DNA from 3 places in the Paenibacillus glucanolyticus genome. Region 2 is predicted to be linked to each of the others. Evidence: riboswitches for the same ligand, from Rfam matches in the RefSeq annotation. Region 2 holds a riboswitch; each other region holds the start of a gene.

Region 1 (4,837 bases), 2.8 Mb from region 2:
ATGGTGCGGACCGTCTGGAATTAATTACGGCCATAACCGAGGGCGGACTTACGCCTGGAATCGGTCTCGTTGAAGAGGTTGTGAAGGCTGTTCAAATTCCTGTCCATGTGATGGTAAGACCACACAGTCGGTCCTTTGTGTACAGCACACACGATATAGCAACCATGACGGCGGAGGTCAAGGCGATCCGCAAGGCCGGGGCAGCCGGCGTAGTGCTGGGCATGTTGACCCCGGATGGGAAGATTGACGAGGTTTCCTTGGCCAACATGCTGGAATGGACGGGCAGCATGCAAGTCACCTTCCACCGTGCTTTTGATGAGCTGGAGGACCAGTTCGAAGGTCTGCGTACGCTGCTGAAATACCCGTCCGTTACCCGTGTACTGACATCGGGAGGGCCCCAGCCAGCGCCACAAGCAATTCCGAGAATTCGGGAGCTTGTGGAACAAACCAAAGGCAGCGAGCTTAAGATATTGGCCGGCAATGGCCTGAAATGGGAAATTATTCGTGAATTTATCGATCAGACCGGTGTGAGCGAGGTGCATTTCGGCTCGGCGGTTCGATATGGTCGGTCAGGGCTGAAGCCCATTGATCCGATTGAATTGAGATCGCTGGCAGACAGCATACATCAATAGAAGTAGTAGCAAACCTATCGGAAACAGGTGAACAAAAATTGCAAACCGAATGGAATAAACAGCAAGAATTTGTGGTTGGCGTTGACCTTGGGGGTACAAAGATCGCGGCAGCGCTCTTTGATTCCGAAGGACAGCTGCTGAACCGGGAGCAGATGGAAACCGCCGGCGCACAGACGGCGGAGGAGGTGGTCGGCAGAATTACGGCCATGATCCGCAGTGTGTCGGGCGGCCATCCGCTTCGAGGGGTAGGGATGGCCTCACCAGGCACAGTGAATAGCCGAGAGGGGATTGTCATTCATGGAACGAATTTGCCGGAATGGACTAATGTCCCCCTCAAAGCCTGGATGGAGCGTGAGCTGCATACGGAAGTTCAGGTGCTGAACGACGCCAATGCAGCCGCGTGGGGGGAATATGTAAGAGGAGCCGGCAGAGGTTCAACTAACATGGTGTATGTGACGCTGAGTACAGGCATTGGTTCAGGAATCGTGCTGGACGGCAAGCTGTTTCTGGGCAGTAATTCTTTTGCAGGCGAACTCGGGCATCATATCATCGATCCGAGCGGTCCCAGATGCAATTGCGGAAGTCATGGCTGCTGGGAGGTATTTGCCTCGGGGACAGCGATCGGCCATGCAGCGTCCCAGCGGATGCTCGATCAGCCGAGCGTGATCAGAGAGCTGGCTGCAGCAGATGGGGGAGTGAATGCAAAGCACGTATTTGAAGCTAAGCGTCTTCAGGACCCTGTAGCGGTGGAGGTCATCGACCGTGCTATTTATTACATGGCACTAGGTCTGGTTAATGTCATTCACAGCTTCAACCCGGACCGCATCGTAATTGGCGGAGGTGTCAGCAGAGCAGGAGAGCTGCTGTTCCCGCAGCTGCGGGAAATGACAGATAAACTGGTCATGCCGTCCTATTTAGGCACGTACGAGATCGTTCCGGCCGGTCTGCGGGATGATGTGGGTCTGGTTGGTGCCGCAGCCTTGTTCCGGTGATGACAAATGCAATGCTTGGGTAGTGGATAGAGCAGTGGATGGAATAAAGCTTAGATAGAGATCATTTGGCAGGGAAATAGAATTGGAATTAGACGGGTCTTATAGCCAGTAGTTATAAAAAAGCCGCCCATAGAAGGGCGGCTTTCATTATGTATCAGGGAAGCGGGAAACGGGGCGATCATTTTTTTGCTATTGGGGAGTCCGTCACATGTAATGAGTGATAAGTGTGAACCGTAAACCGTCATCCGTTTGTGCATAGGATTCGACTTTTTGGTTTTCTTATGGTTTGTTTGTATCCGACAAACAAGCGGTTGCCCGCACTTTCCCGCCCGCCGGCGGTAACCGCCGGCTCCAAACCCGCACGTGAGGAATACCTGTAGGCTTGGAGCCGGCGGCTGCCGTTACCCCATATACTTCGATGCGTCAAACGATATTATTGCGTTATGATTGGCATGTTCTATCAGTGACGAGAGTTTGGTTACCTCGCGTTCCTTCTTGCGCGCAGCCGCCTGATAAGCTTCAGGATCATACAGAGCGACGTTGAACAGCGTCGTGGCGTTGTCTCCGCTTCCCCGGCTGCTTTGACGCTCAAGCTTCTTGCGAGAGCCGAGGTGTGCAAGCTGTCCGATATCACCGCGAATGTGTTTCGCCAGCTCGATTGCTTCCATGATCGTTATGTCGGAACCATTCCAGGAGATCGTCTGCGTTGTGTTGGAGAGGGCCATCAGCAAATCCAGTTTTCTGAAATCCGCCGCCGCCGATTCAATCTCTTCCGTAATGACATCTACACTCCGCGCGGGATACTCAGCCGTTTCTCCTTTTTCAATGATCGTACTGCTGTTATTCAGACGCTCCGACGCCAGCTGGCTCATAAGACGATGAATTGCTGCCCGTACGGCTAAAGCTTCAGCCATTGTGATTTGACTCATTCGTAATGGATCACCTCTATGATTTCTTTTCTGATATAGTTAAACGCAGGATCCTGTAAAAAGTTGCTAAACGTTTTAAGAAAATGGAGTAAGAGGAATACGCTAGAGTTACATAATTGTCATGACTATGTGAGATTGTTAACAGAAATCAGGCTGCGAAATTCGATTATTCCGACAGCGGGTAACATAAAACGATAGATTCTTAGGATATTATTGACAGCATCCTTGCTTGTATACTATATTAAGAGAAGTTACAAAATGTTAATGAATTTTTGCCGAATTTCGTTTGTGAAAACGGGGGAACCGTCTTGGGTGAATTATTCTTGTACTAAAGAGAGTATAGGGAACCTTCAACCGAACCCTTAGCTAACTCCGTAGGCATCGAAGGAGAGAACATATTTTGAAGAAATTTGTCATCACATTGCTTGGGTCTGCAATTATTTTTTCTTCAGGTGCCGTAACAGCATTTGCTGATCAACAACCGAACTTTCAGCATCAAGTGAAACAATTGGTAGGAACTCCATATAAATGGGGCGGAACGACCACCAGTGGATTTGATTGCTCCGGATTTATACTGTACATGTTTAGAAATTTTGATATAGATCTTCCACGCACATCCCAAAGCCAGGCTAAAGCCGGGGTTTATGTGGATCGCGAAGACCTGCGGGTTGGAGATCTGGTGTTCTTCAATACAAGCGGCAGCGGAATTTCGCATGCAGGAGTTTACATTGGCGAAGGTCAATTTGCGCATGCTTCCAGCAGCAAGGGTGTAAGAATCAGCAAGCTTAGCGATTCTTATTATGAGCCGCGTTATGTAACGGCGCGTCGTGTACTGAGTCAAGAAAACTATGCGAAACTGGTAGGCAGTCCAAGCTAATTGAGAAACGCAGTTTTTCGGGAAGTATAATACATATTAAGAAAGCCTGACAAAGATCCATCTTTGTCAGGCTTTCTTTTATTGAGGGATGCTAGACCTGATCACTTTATTCCTTTACAACAGAAGCATTCACAGCGCCTTCCATCTGATTATTATAAGTCCGGAATAGTCCCAGACGCCAGAAGGCGGCTCCCTTTAGATCATAGCGCTTGGCGAGACCCAGCTTATCATCTACGGAAGACGGAGTTTCACTGCTTAAGCTGATGCCGAGCAGGAGCTTTTGTTTAGGAACACCCGCTTGGAGTGCAAGCTGAATCGCCTGATCTACAAGACTGTTAGGCTCGGGTACCTGCGATTTGGTGCCGACCGGGTTATACTGATAAGCCATAATGATGAGATCATCTGCTATGGAGGCAAGAGTCTTGTAATCATAGCCTTTATAGGCACTGTTCAATGGCGGCACGGCCAATGACAGGGAGATGTCCTTCGGTAAAGAAGCCTTCAGCTGTTTGACATAATCGTTAAGCAGCTTCTGCTGCTGCCCTGCATCCAATTTAAAGCCGAGCCCTTCAAAATCGAGAACAACTCCGCCGAAGCCGTTGTCCGTAACGGCTGTCGTTATGCCCTCAATCGATTTCTGCCGAAGGGTGCTGTCACTCAGAACCTTGGTCAGTTCACCATTACCATCCAAAGCATAAACCATAAGATGCGGTTTAATGTTCTGATCCGCTGCATCCGCCACAATGGATTGTGGCGTTACATCACCGGCAGATGCAGGCAAGCGGTACTCTTTACCCTCAAGCGTAAATTGACCTTCGCGGTCGATGCGGCTCCACCCGAAAGCGACTGAGTTCATGGAAGGTATTATATCGCGTTCCTGATAGGATTCTAGAGCATAGAAGGCTCTCAAATGCATCTCCCGCTGCGGAGATGTCAGGGAAACCGTACGCGTAGCCTGGTTCCAGCCCACGTCGACACCGAATTGGCTGCTGAACGAGCTGAGCGGAATCAGCACGCGCCCTTCCCGCTGTACTGGTGGTGCCGCGAGCGTAACTTTTTTCCCGTTCACGGTTGCAGTTTTACTGCCCACCTGCAGCAATACCTCCGTTGCTTGCCCCTTCAGGCTGCCGATCGCTTTCACCGTTTGCGTCTTGCTGTTCCAGGTGATCTCAATTCCGAGCGCTTCGCCAACGGTCCGGAATGGAACATAAGTGACACCGTTGTCTATCCTCGGAGCAGCATCAAATTTCAGTGGAACATCATCCAGCATGACCGCAATAACCGGTGCTGCGGCGGCATTACTGATATTCGTGGCAGTACCCAGCAAGGATAGGGCCAGAACGGTGGCGGCCGCTGTTTTTCCTACATGTTTATGTAACATACTCCGTATTCCTCCAACTCATCATA
Region 2 (4,837 bases):
ATCAAAATGATAAGGAGATGAGATGGATGCATTCCCCAATATCGGAAGAAAAAGTGTTCAAGGATCCAGTCCACAATTATGTTCATGTGCAGGACGATATCATATGGAGGTTAATCAATACGCCGGAATTCCAGCGGCTCCGCCGGGTCAGGCAGCTTGGGACCTCTTACCTGACTTTCCACGGAGCGGAGCACAGCCGATTCTCTCATTCTCTGGGTGTCTATGAAATTACGAGAAGAATCATCTCTCAATTCGAACGGAGAGGGTATTCTGACTGGCCAGCCGAGGAACGGCATGTGGCTCTCTGTGCGGCGCTGCTGCATGATTTGGGACACGGGCCTTTTTCCCACTCTATAGAAGAAGCCTTCAATATGAACCACGAGGATTGGACATGCCGGATACTGCTTGGTGATACTTGTGTTAACAAGGTTCTTCAGGAGCTTGGGGCAGATTTTCCGGAGAAAGTGGCTTCCGTCATTAACAAGACGTATGATAAGCCGATTGTCATGAACCTGGTAACCAGTCCGCTTGATGCAGACCGCATGGATTACCTGCTGCGGGATGCGTATTATACGGGAGTGAATTATGGGACCATTGACATCGACCGGATATTGCGGATGCTGCGGCCGTTCCGTGACCGCGTGGTGGTCAAGGAATCCGGCATGCACGCCGTGGAGGATTATCTGATGTCGCGGTACCAAATGTACTGGCAGGTGTATTTTCATCCTGTCACCCGAAGTTCGGAGATCATCTTGCGTCAAATTTTTCGCCGTGCAAAAGAGTTGCATGACAACGGGTACGCTTTCCGGTTTATGGTCGAGCCGCTTCCGGCCCTGTTTGAAGGCAATATCGGTGTAAATCAATACCTGCGCCTGGATGAAGCGCTTATTCAGACGGCATTTCTGCAATGGACCGAGGAGGAAGACAAGCTTCTTGGCGAATTATGCGGCCGTTTCATGCACCGGAAGCTCTATAAATATGTAGAAATCGACAATATCGATTTGGAGACCATCGACGGGATACGCCAAGCGTTCCGCGATGCGGGGCTGCATCCGGAATATGACCTGGAGATTGATTTTCCAACCGATCTTCCTTATGATAAGGTTCATTCTGATATGCCGCTTAACGAGAAGCAGATCCTGCTTCTGGATCGGCATGATGAGCTGCGGGAAATTTCCGAGGTGTCCGATATTGTACGCTCTATCAGCGGCATTCATAAAGGGCGATATCATCTTTATTTTCCGGAGGAGAAGGTGTATCCGCTACTGGAGCAGATGCCGGAGAAGATAGGTGAGATTTTTAAGCAGCAGAATTAACTTGGTGAGCAGGACAACCGCAGCATGATGGGTATAAGCAGTGCTGCAGGAAAATATACGACAAGGAAACGACAGGAAAGGAGAGGGTAATATCATGCTGTTCGACACGCATACTCATCTGGATGCTCCCCAATTCGACGAGGACCGGGAGGAAACCATCGCGCGGGCGCTTGAAGCCGGCGTGAGCCGGATGATTAACATCGGATTTAACCGGGAGACCATCCCGACCACGATGAAGCTGGCAGAGAACTATGACTTTATATATGCAGCGGTAGGCTGGCATCCTGTAGATGCCATCACCATGGAGGATCAGGATCTGGATTGGATCGCCTCCCTATGCAGTCATGAGAAGGTGGTGGCTATCGGGGAGATTGGTCTGGACTATTATTGGGATACATCCCCAAAAGAAGTACAGCATCAAGTATTCCGCCGCCAAATCGGACTGGCTCGGGAACTGAACATGCCCATTGTCATCCATAACCGGGATGCACATGAAGATATCGTAAAGATTCTGAGGGAGGAAAAAGCCGCTGAGGTCGGCGGTGTAATGCACTCCTTCTCCGGGAGCTGGGAAACGGCCAAAATGTGTCTGGATATGGGATTCCATATTTCATTTGGAGGACCGATTACCTTCAAGAATGCGAAGCAGCCTAAAGAGGTATTGGCGCAGGTTCCACTCGATCGATTATTGATCGAAACGGACTCGCCTTATCTGACCCCCCACCCCTTCCGCGGGAAGCGAAATGAGACCGCTTATGTAAAATTAGTGGCGGAGACCGCAGCCGAGATTAAGGGCATGTCCTTAGAGGAATTGGCCCAAATTACCACCAAAAATGCACTGGAACGATTTGGCATTTAACGAAATTGAGAGCAAAAGCGATGAAAAAGAGAGCATTTTCGATTAATTAAAGTTTTTTAATCAGAAAAGGCGTTGATATTACAATATTTTAACCATTTACATCAGAAAATGTGGTTGATTGTTGCTTTACAACCTGCATGTAAACAGGATATCATCTTTTCAGTGATAAGAAGCTGCGATGTGCAGATCGCCAGCCGAATATTTCATGAACCGTCTCGCTTAATCTCCGAAATTCTGGAGAACGGGGGAACCGATACTGCCGTGCATACAGGTCTGAATGCACCAAGCCGTATTTGATTTCTTTATCGGGTCTTTGGGGTGAATTTGAAGGATCTCGCCATGAGCGGGTATCCGGATATAGGGCGTCTCTCTTACGTCCGAACCCGACAGCTAACTCCGTAAGCGAAATAAGAGGGGAAATCTCGTGCATACCATTTCCATGATTCTAATCATCAGGAAGCCACGTTAGAGCCTCTAGTACTCTTTCAATGGCTTTCTTTTATTTTTGAATAATGGCGAAGGGATCATCATACTCTTGGTAATCAGGAGGTGGTGGTAGATGGACGGGAAGACGGGAATTGACGCAGGGTGTTAGATAGATAGCAGGGCGCCTTGTGAGAATAATTGCTATAGTCACGTCAAATGCATTCATGCGTTACTGAAGACGGCGGGACTATGAAGGAGGATGGAATAGTGGGCATTTTTCAACCTGAAGAAACCCATGAATCACAATCATCCAGCATGTCTTACGCATTGAGATGGAAGCATGACAATTTGCGTCAATTGATGTTGCTCGGCACGATGGGAGCCGTTACGGTATCACTTCTCGTTTCGTTGATTGTACATGATCAGACAGGCAAGGAAGTTCAGCTTGTGGTCGATGGTCGTGTCACCACAGTAGAAACACGTGGATCATTGCTGCAGGAATTGCTGGATGAGCAAGCGATCACGTTGAGCCCAGAGGATCAGATTTCGATGCCTCTAAACGGTGCGATCCAGGACGGCGACCGGATCATCATTGAACGGGCAGTTCCAGTCAAGGTTACAGTTGGCAGCAAAACCAAAACCATATTTACATCCCAGGATACGGTTGATCATGTACTGAAAGAAGCTGGCATTACGATCCAGGGTGAAGATATAGTACAACCGGCACAGCATACGAAGCTTACCAGCGATATGAGTATCAACGTCGTGCGCGTTACGAAACAAAATGTTAAGGAAATAGAAGACCGGGAATTTCGTGTGATTAAGACAGCCGATCCATCGCTCGAAAAGGGTGACAACCGCGTGATTCAGCGGGGTGAGTCCGGCATCATGGTAAATCACTATGAGAAGGTCTATCACGATGGCAAGCTGGTTTCCAAGACCAAGGTTTCACAGGAGATTGAGCGCAGAACGAAGGACAAAATTATTGCTGTAGGCACGAAAAAAGTGGAGAAACCCGCTATTGCTCAAGCGGCAGCCACCGATGTGAAAGCAACACCGGCTAAACTCTCCGGCACGAAAAAGGTAACAACCGCCAAAGCGGTGGAGAATAATGTGGCTTCTCGGGCAGGCGTTGATTTTAAATACAAAAAGGTATTGAACAACGTGTCGATGACGGCGTATTCTGCCGAGCAGCAAGGAATCGGCACTCGGACAGCATCCGGAACACGTGTGACGGAAGGTCGGACGATTGCGGTAGATCCTAATATCATCCCCATCGGATGGTGGGTGTATATTGAAGGCATCGGCTTCCGTCGTGCGGAAGATACGGGCGGTGCCATCAAAGGAAACAAAATTGATGTTTATTATGATTCGTTGAAATCCGCTATGAATTTCGGACGTAAAAGCGGCCGTACTGTTTACGTGATCGGTCCGGTTAAACCTGAATTGAACTAAACGAATGAATTCCAATTTACAATGCCATTCTAATGCTATACTATTTAGCTTATAATAAATGATGATGAAGAAGAGGGAATCTTTCCTCTTCTTTTGTTTTGTAAAAAACGAGTAATAATATAAGGCCTATGGGGCTTGAAGCTGACCATTCGCTGTACAAGCCGGCCTTGCTTGGAAAGGAAGAGAGCAATCGCATGATTAAAGAAGTAATCGTTGTGGAGGGCAGGGACGACACGGTAGCCATTAAACGGGCCGTGGACGCGGATACGATCGAAACGGGCGGTTCTGCCATCAATAAGCAAATCCTTAAACGCATCGCGCTTGCCCAGGAGCGCAGAGGCGTTATTATATTAACGGACCCCGATCATGCAGGAGAGCGGATTCGGAAAATCGTGGAGCAGGGCGTGCCAGGCTGCAAACACGCCTTCATTCCGGAAGAGGACGCTACCCGAAAAGGGGATATCGGCGTTGAGAACGCCTCTCCTGAGGCCATTTTGCGTGCGCTGGAGAGGGTCCACACCTCCTTCGAGGGCAGAGAGAGCCTGATCAGTCTGCAGGACATGATGGAGGCCGGTTTATCGGCCCATCCGGAGGCTGCGGCAAGACGGATGGCGATGGGAAACCTGCTGGGCATCGGATATTGCAACAGCAAGCAGTTTCATAAACGACTGGCCACGTTTCAAATATCACGTGAAGAATTTCTGGCCGCGCTGACGCAGCTGGAAGAGGGGGGCGTAAAATCATGAGCCGGTTCGATGATATATCAACACCAAGACGGACG
Region 3 (4,837 bases), 3.3 Mb from region 2:
CATATGGAAACCTCCTTCATTGAGTATTCTGTGAGAAGCCGATTTTCCGAAATTCAAAGAATCCGTGCTCCCAAATAAAAGCATAACAAACAAATATCTCAAACGAAGATGTAGAAAGGTCTCAAAATTATAAACAAATCATCACAATACAAAAGCTCGTATAAGCACTGGGACAGAGCGATTCGTAATATTGGGAAATTATAAGGAGCAGCCTTTGTTCTTTAACTTCCTCGCCAACCATCATACCCCTATAAAAATGCATGAAATTAATCGATGACTTTAACCAAGTCAAAGGGGGGATACATAATGAGCTATACCATATTGCAAACTCCAACATGAATGAAGTCAACAAGGCTTGGAGAATGATCGTGTAAGATGAAAAAAACAATACAGAATGATTCTAGCTTTGTTACGCAAATACGATCCCGTACAATATCAAGCCTACGTCTAAGATCAAAACACTCGATTTGATGCAAAGGAACCAATGCAAAATTAGAAACTGATGATGATCCGAAATGATATTAAAGGTGAGCTTGAATGGTGAAATAAACCTGCACTAGCCACAACATAATTAAAAAAAGCCGCACTCGCGGCTTTTTTATTATCTCGTCTTATCCAATCAAAATATGATCTTCCGCGTAGCCAATTTTGGATGAACGCTTTTTCTGAGCCAATGCGTAAGCCAGTGTCAAGGGACCCAGCCGTCCGGCAAACATCGTTATGGTTACAATGAATTTCCCCACGGGAGATAATTCGCTTGTCAATCCCATCGACAATCCAGTAGTGCTGAAAGCGGATGTCGCTTCAAACAGCACTTCCAAAAAATGCTCTTCCAGCATTCCTTCTGAAATGGTCAGCAATAGGGAAACTCCCAGCACAACCACCAGAGAACTCATGACAACGGCCAGTGCGCGCATAACGGTTTCGCCTGCTATTTTGCGCTTGAAGGCATGGATTTGACCACCCCCGCGAAAGGTTTGGATTGTAGCTAATATGAGTACAACAAGTGTATTGATCTTAATACCGCCGCCTGTCCCTCCGGAAGCAGCACCAATGAACATCAGAATAATAATGAAGAACTGAGAAGCTGCCAGCATACTGCCGATATCAATCGTATTAAACCCCGAGCTTCGTGGCGTTATGCCTTGAAAAAAAGCAGCCAGTACTTGTTCGCTCCCACTCAATTGGCCAAAGGTTGACGGATTCCAGCTCTCCATAAAGTATATAAATAGAAAACCAAGCAGGGACAGCGTTCCTGTCCCGACCAGAACAACCTTGGAATGAAGCGAAAGTTTTTTCCATGAACGTTTTTGGAATACATCCACAATGACGATATAGCCGAGACCTCCAATGATAAATAACAGGACAATCGTAATATTGACGATCGGATCGCCAACGAAGGGTGTCAGGCTGTCAGACCACAGGGCGAAACCGGCATTGTTGAATGCGGAAACGGAATGGAAGAGGGCGTAATAGGCCGCCTGCCCCCATCCAAAATCCGATTGCCAACGAAGTGTTAGAACAATCGTTGCCAGTGCTTCAAATGCGAAAGCGATAAGTACCATGTACATTGACAATTTAACCAAACCTTGTGCCGAAGTCGAATAGGTGGTTTGCTGGATGATGAGCCGTTGTTTCAAGCCAATTCTTTTCCCCAAAACAATGGCGACCATGACACCAAAGGTCATAAAGCCAAGTCCGCCAATTTGGATCAACATCATAATGATGACTTGTCCAAAAGTTGAAAACACGCTGCCGGTATCCAAGACAACGAGTCCGTTTACGCATATTGCTGACGTTGCCGTAAATAATGCATCCAGCAGACCAACTGAACTTCCGGTGGAGGAAGAGTGGGGAAGCGCAAGCAATGCGGCTCCGATTAATATCAATGTGAAAAAAACAAGCATGATGAGTTGGGGAGGGCTCATCTTTTTCTTAAGCTTGTTGATGAACAACTCCATTTTGCCAGGAGCGGAATGTTGTGTATTTCGATCGTTTGAATTTATAGAGGGTCTTCTCACAAATTCCACTCCCATTTCTTATTAATCTTCGTCCTTGGCATACATTTCTCTGTTTTGGAATAAAGACGAGTCTATTACTTTTCCGTGACTTATTTTTAGATATTGGACTTCTTGATCTGTTTTTATTTTTAGCAAACCGGTGTCAAAATCGGTATTCAACTCTTTGAAAAATAGTCCGCTGGCTACAGGGTTGCCCCCGGATTCCTTATTACCGATTATATAATGAGGACCCTCTTTGAAAACGGCGACTCGAATCCCTCGTTCATGGGTGTCAGTAATTTGTTCATCCATCCTCTGAACTGCCACGATGTGCAGATCCGTTTCGCCAATCTGGTTTAGGAGTTCGTTGACAAACGACCCGCGCGTAATTTCTTGCCATCGTGTTTGTCCAGACTGCCCGATGATGAGTTGGGTAATATGAAGGTTTTTGGCAGTTTCTGCTATGATTTCGGAAGCCTTGCGATCTTTGTTTGGTTTGACGATAAAGGTCGCCCCATATTCGTCGCATTTCATTTGCCACTCAGCCATATACCTTTCTTGTGTCTGATCAAGCTCATTCTCACGTAAGGGTATAACGCTCAACACAAACAGGGGACACTGAAGCAGATGGGCTAATTCACCGCCTCGGCGGATGAGGCGTTCGCCGTTCGGACCATAATACACGCATACCAGTATTTTTTCGTTGTTCAACAGATAAATCATTCCTTTCTTATTCTTCAGTAGACGGTAATTACCACATTAGCTTAAATTAAAAAGGCCTGGTTGCAGAGATATATCTGCTTCCAGACCTTGGCTGTACGAATTTTGGACAAGTCAAAGTAGAAGAGTGTTCTCTCCCAAGACGCTGACGAGGTTAGCTGTCGGATTCGGGATTGAGAGTTCCCGTTCCTTCTTAATCAGAAAGAATTCACCCCTAAAGCTTAAGCAGCTTTTGTTGGTTCCCCCGTTCCTCATAGAGGATTAAGCGTAATGCGTATAAAATTTATTGTAATAAATATTATGCTAAAATAAGCTAAAAGTAAACAGTCTGCCATGGGCAATGAATGTCATTCATGGGTTGAGGTAGAATTCAATCTTTGTTTTGTATATACTCGTTTCAAGTTATTATTTGATTACCCGAAGGTTACTTACATATCCGCACCGTCTTTTTCCTTCACGGGGTTAGCTAATCCAAACTTCTTAACCAATGGTTTGATGGTTAACCCCTGCACGAGAAGTGAGAAAAGGACAACACTAAACGTGAGCACGAGTATATCGTCGCGGCCGGCGAAGGTTGAGGGCAAACTTAAGGCGAGTGCGATGGATAAACTGCCCTTTAACCCTCCCCAATTCAAAACCATCTTCCATGATGAAGGGAAGGGTCTCAGGAAGTACAGGCTCGCGTAGACGGCCACAGTCCTACCGATGAGAACGATCAGAATGGCGGCACCGATTAACGCCCATTTGTCTGCGAAGTTAATATGTTTGATTTCGAGACCGATCATCAGGAATATCAATGAATTTGCAATCAACGTGATGACGTCCCAGAACGAATTAATGTTCATCTTGGTCGTCTCCGACATCCCGATGCGCGCTCCGTAACTGCCGAAAATCAAGCCGCCCACGACGACGGCAATCACACCGGATACATGGAAATGCTCGGCGATAAAGAAACTTCCGAAGAAGAGGAGCATTGAGAACGCAATCTCTAACGGATAATCGTCATAGAAGCGAATGAGCTGTGAGAATAGATACCCAAGCAAGCTTCCAACTGCGATACCGCCGACACTGAACTTGAGAAAGAGCAATAGGCCGCTGCCTGCTCCCGCCCAGCCCATTTCCATATATGTAAGTAAATAAACGGAAGAGATCTGAAACAACACAACGGCAATTCCGTCATTAAACAACGATTCCCCTTCAATAATCGTCACGATTTTCTTCGGTACGCCTAAAGACTTGAAGATGGAGATGACACTGATCGGATCTGTGGCGCTCATTAAAGCCGCAAAGGTAAATGCAACGACTAAAGGTAATCCCATAAGCCCGTACATGGCAAGAGCAATAAGAAGAAAAGAGAGCAAGGTGCCGCCAAAAGCAAGGGCAAGCACCGGCTTGCCTTGTTCACGAAGATGCGAGAATGGAAGCTTTAGCGTAGCATCCCCGAGAAGGATTGGCAGGAACAGGGAAATAATGATCGCTTGAAACACATTCGATTGGGTGATGAAAGATTCGGCTTCATCCAGCACCGGCACGTGGATCAATCCAAGCAGCAGACCTACGATAACAAGAGCAATAGAGTAGGGCTGATTCATTTTTTTGGCTACCGCGATAACCCCCATCGAAACCGCTAGTAGAATTAACAATTGAACGAATATCTCATTAAAATGATGCATAGAGCCCCCTCCTTAAAGAAGATAATCTCCAGTTATTGTAACTTAATGACCTCCAAACAACAAATATATTGACAAATGGGAAAAAGAGGGCGTATTTTATGAATATAAAATAAAATTAATCACAGAATCATTCCTATGCTGATTAAGGATGTGAAATACGATATGCCAAAAAAATTCTCTGACGAAGAACGTAAGTGGATTCGAGAAAAACTGCTGGTGGAGGCACGTCAGCATTTCGAAAAGTCTGGTCTCCGTAAAACGAGTGTTGAAGAATTAACGAAGGCGGTCGGCATTGCCCAAGGCTCATTTTACATGTTCTTCGGATCGAAAGAGGAATTGTATTATGAACTGATTCTGGAAGAGGAGGATCGAATCCGCAGTGCGGTTCTAGACTTATTTCCTCCGGAACAGGTCAGCAGCCAGGATAGCATCAAACGGTTTCTC

The links. A riboswitch is a leader RNA that binds a small molecule or an ion and turns the genes downstream of it on or off. The one in region 2 is predicted to bind cyclic di-AMP.
Region 1: linked by a shared signal. The riboswitch ahead of WDY75_RS13155 (C40 family peptidase) and the one ahead of WDY75_RS30560 (3D domain-containing protein) in region 2 are both predicted to bind cyclic di-AMP.
Region 3: linked by a shared signal. The riboswitch ahead of WDY75_RS15345 (universal stress protein) and the one ahead of WDY75_RS30560 (3D domain-containing protein) in region 2 are both predicted to bind cyclic di-AMP.

The regions. Positions count from the first base shown of each region.
Region 1 is NZ_CP147845.1:2,721,446-2,726,282, forward strand. It holds gene WDY75_RS13140 (copper homeostasis protein CutC) at 1-632, shown strand, start outside; gene WDY75_RS13145 (ROK family protein) at 671-1,624, shown strand; gene WDY75_RS13150 (hypothetical protein) at 2,026-2,553, opposite strand; cyclic di-AMP (ydaO/yuaA leader) riboswitch at 2,817-2,950, shown strand; gene WDY75_RS13155 (C40 family peptidase) at 2,954-3,430, shown strand; gene WDY75_RS13160 (stalk domain-containing protein) at 3,537-4,811, opposite strand.
Region 2 is NZ_CP147845.1:6,642,295-6,647,131, reverse strand. It holds gene WDY75_RS30570 (HD domain-containing protein) at 27-1,316, shown strand; gene WDY75_RS30565 (TatD family hydrolase) at 1,411-2,175, shown strand; cyclic di-AMP (ydaO/yuaA leader) riboswitch at 2,382-2,596, shown strand; gene WDY75_RS30560 (3D domain-containing protein) at 2,869-4,056, shown strand; gene rnmV (ribonuclease M5) at 4,251-4,802, shown strand; gene rsmA (16S rRNA (adenine(1518)-N(6)/adenine(1519)-N(6))-dimethyltransferase RsmA) at 4,799-4,837, shown strand, end outside.
Region 3 is NZ_CP147845.1:3,222,101-3,226,937, forward strand. It holds gene WDY75_RS15335 (hypothetical protein) at 1-3, opposite strand, end outside; gene WDY75_RS15340 (TrkH family potassium uptake protein) at 612-1,961, opposite strand; gene WDY75_RS15345 (universal stress protein) at 2,043-2,711, opposite strand; cyclic di-AMP (ydaO/yuaA leader) riboswitch at 2,848-2,998, opposite strand; gene WDY75_RS15350 (cation:proton antiporter) at 3,149-4,393, opposite strand; gene WDY75_RS15355 (TetR/AcrR family transcriptional regulator) at 4,556-4,837, shown strand, end outside.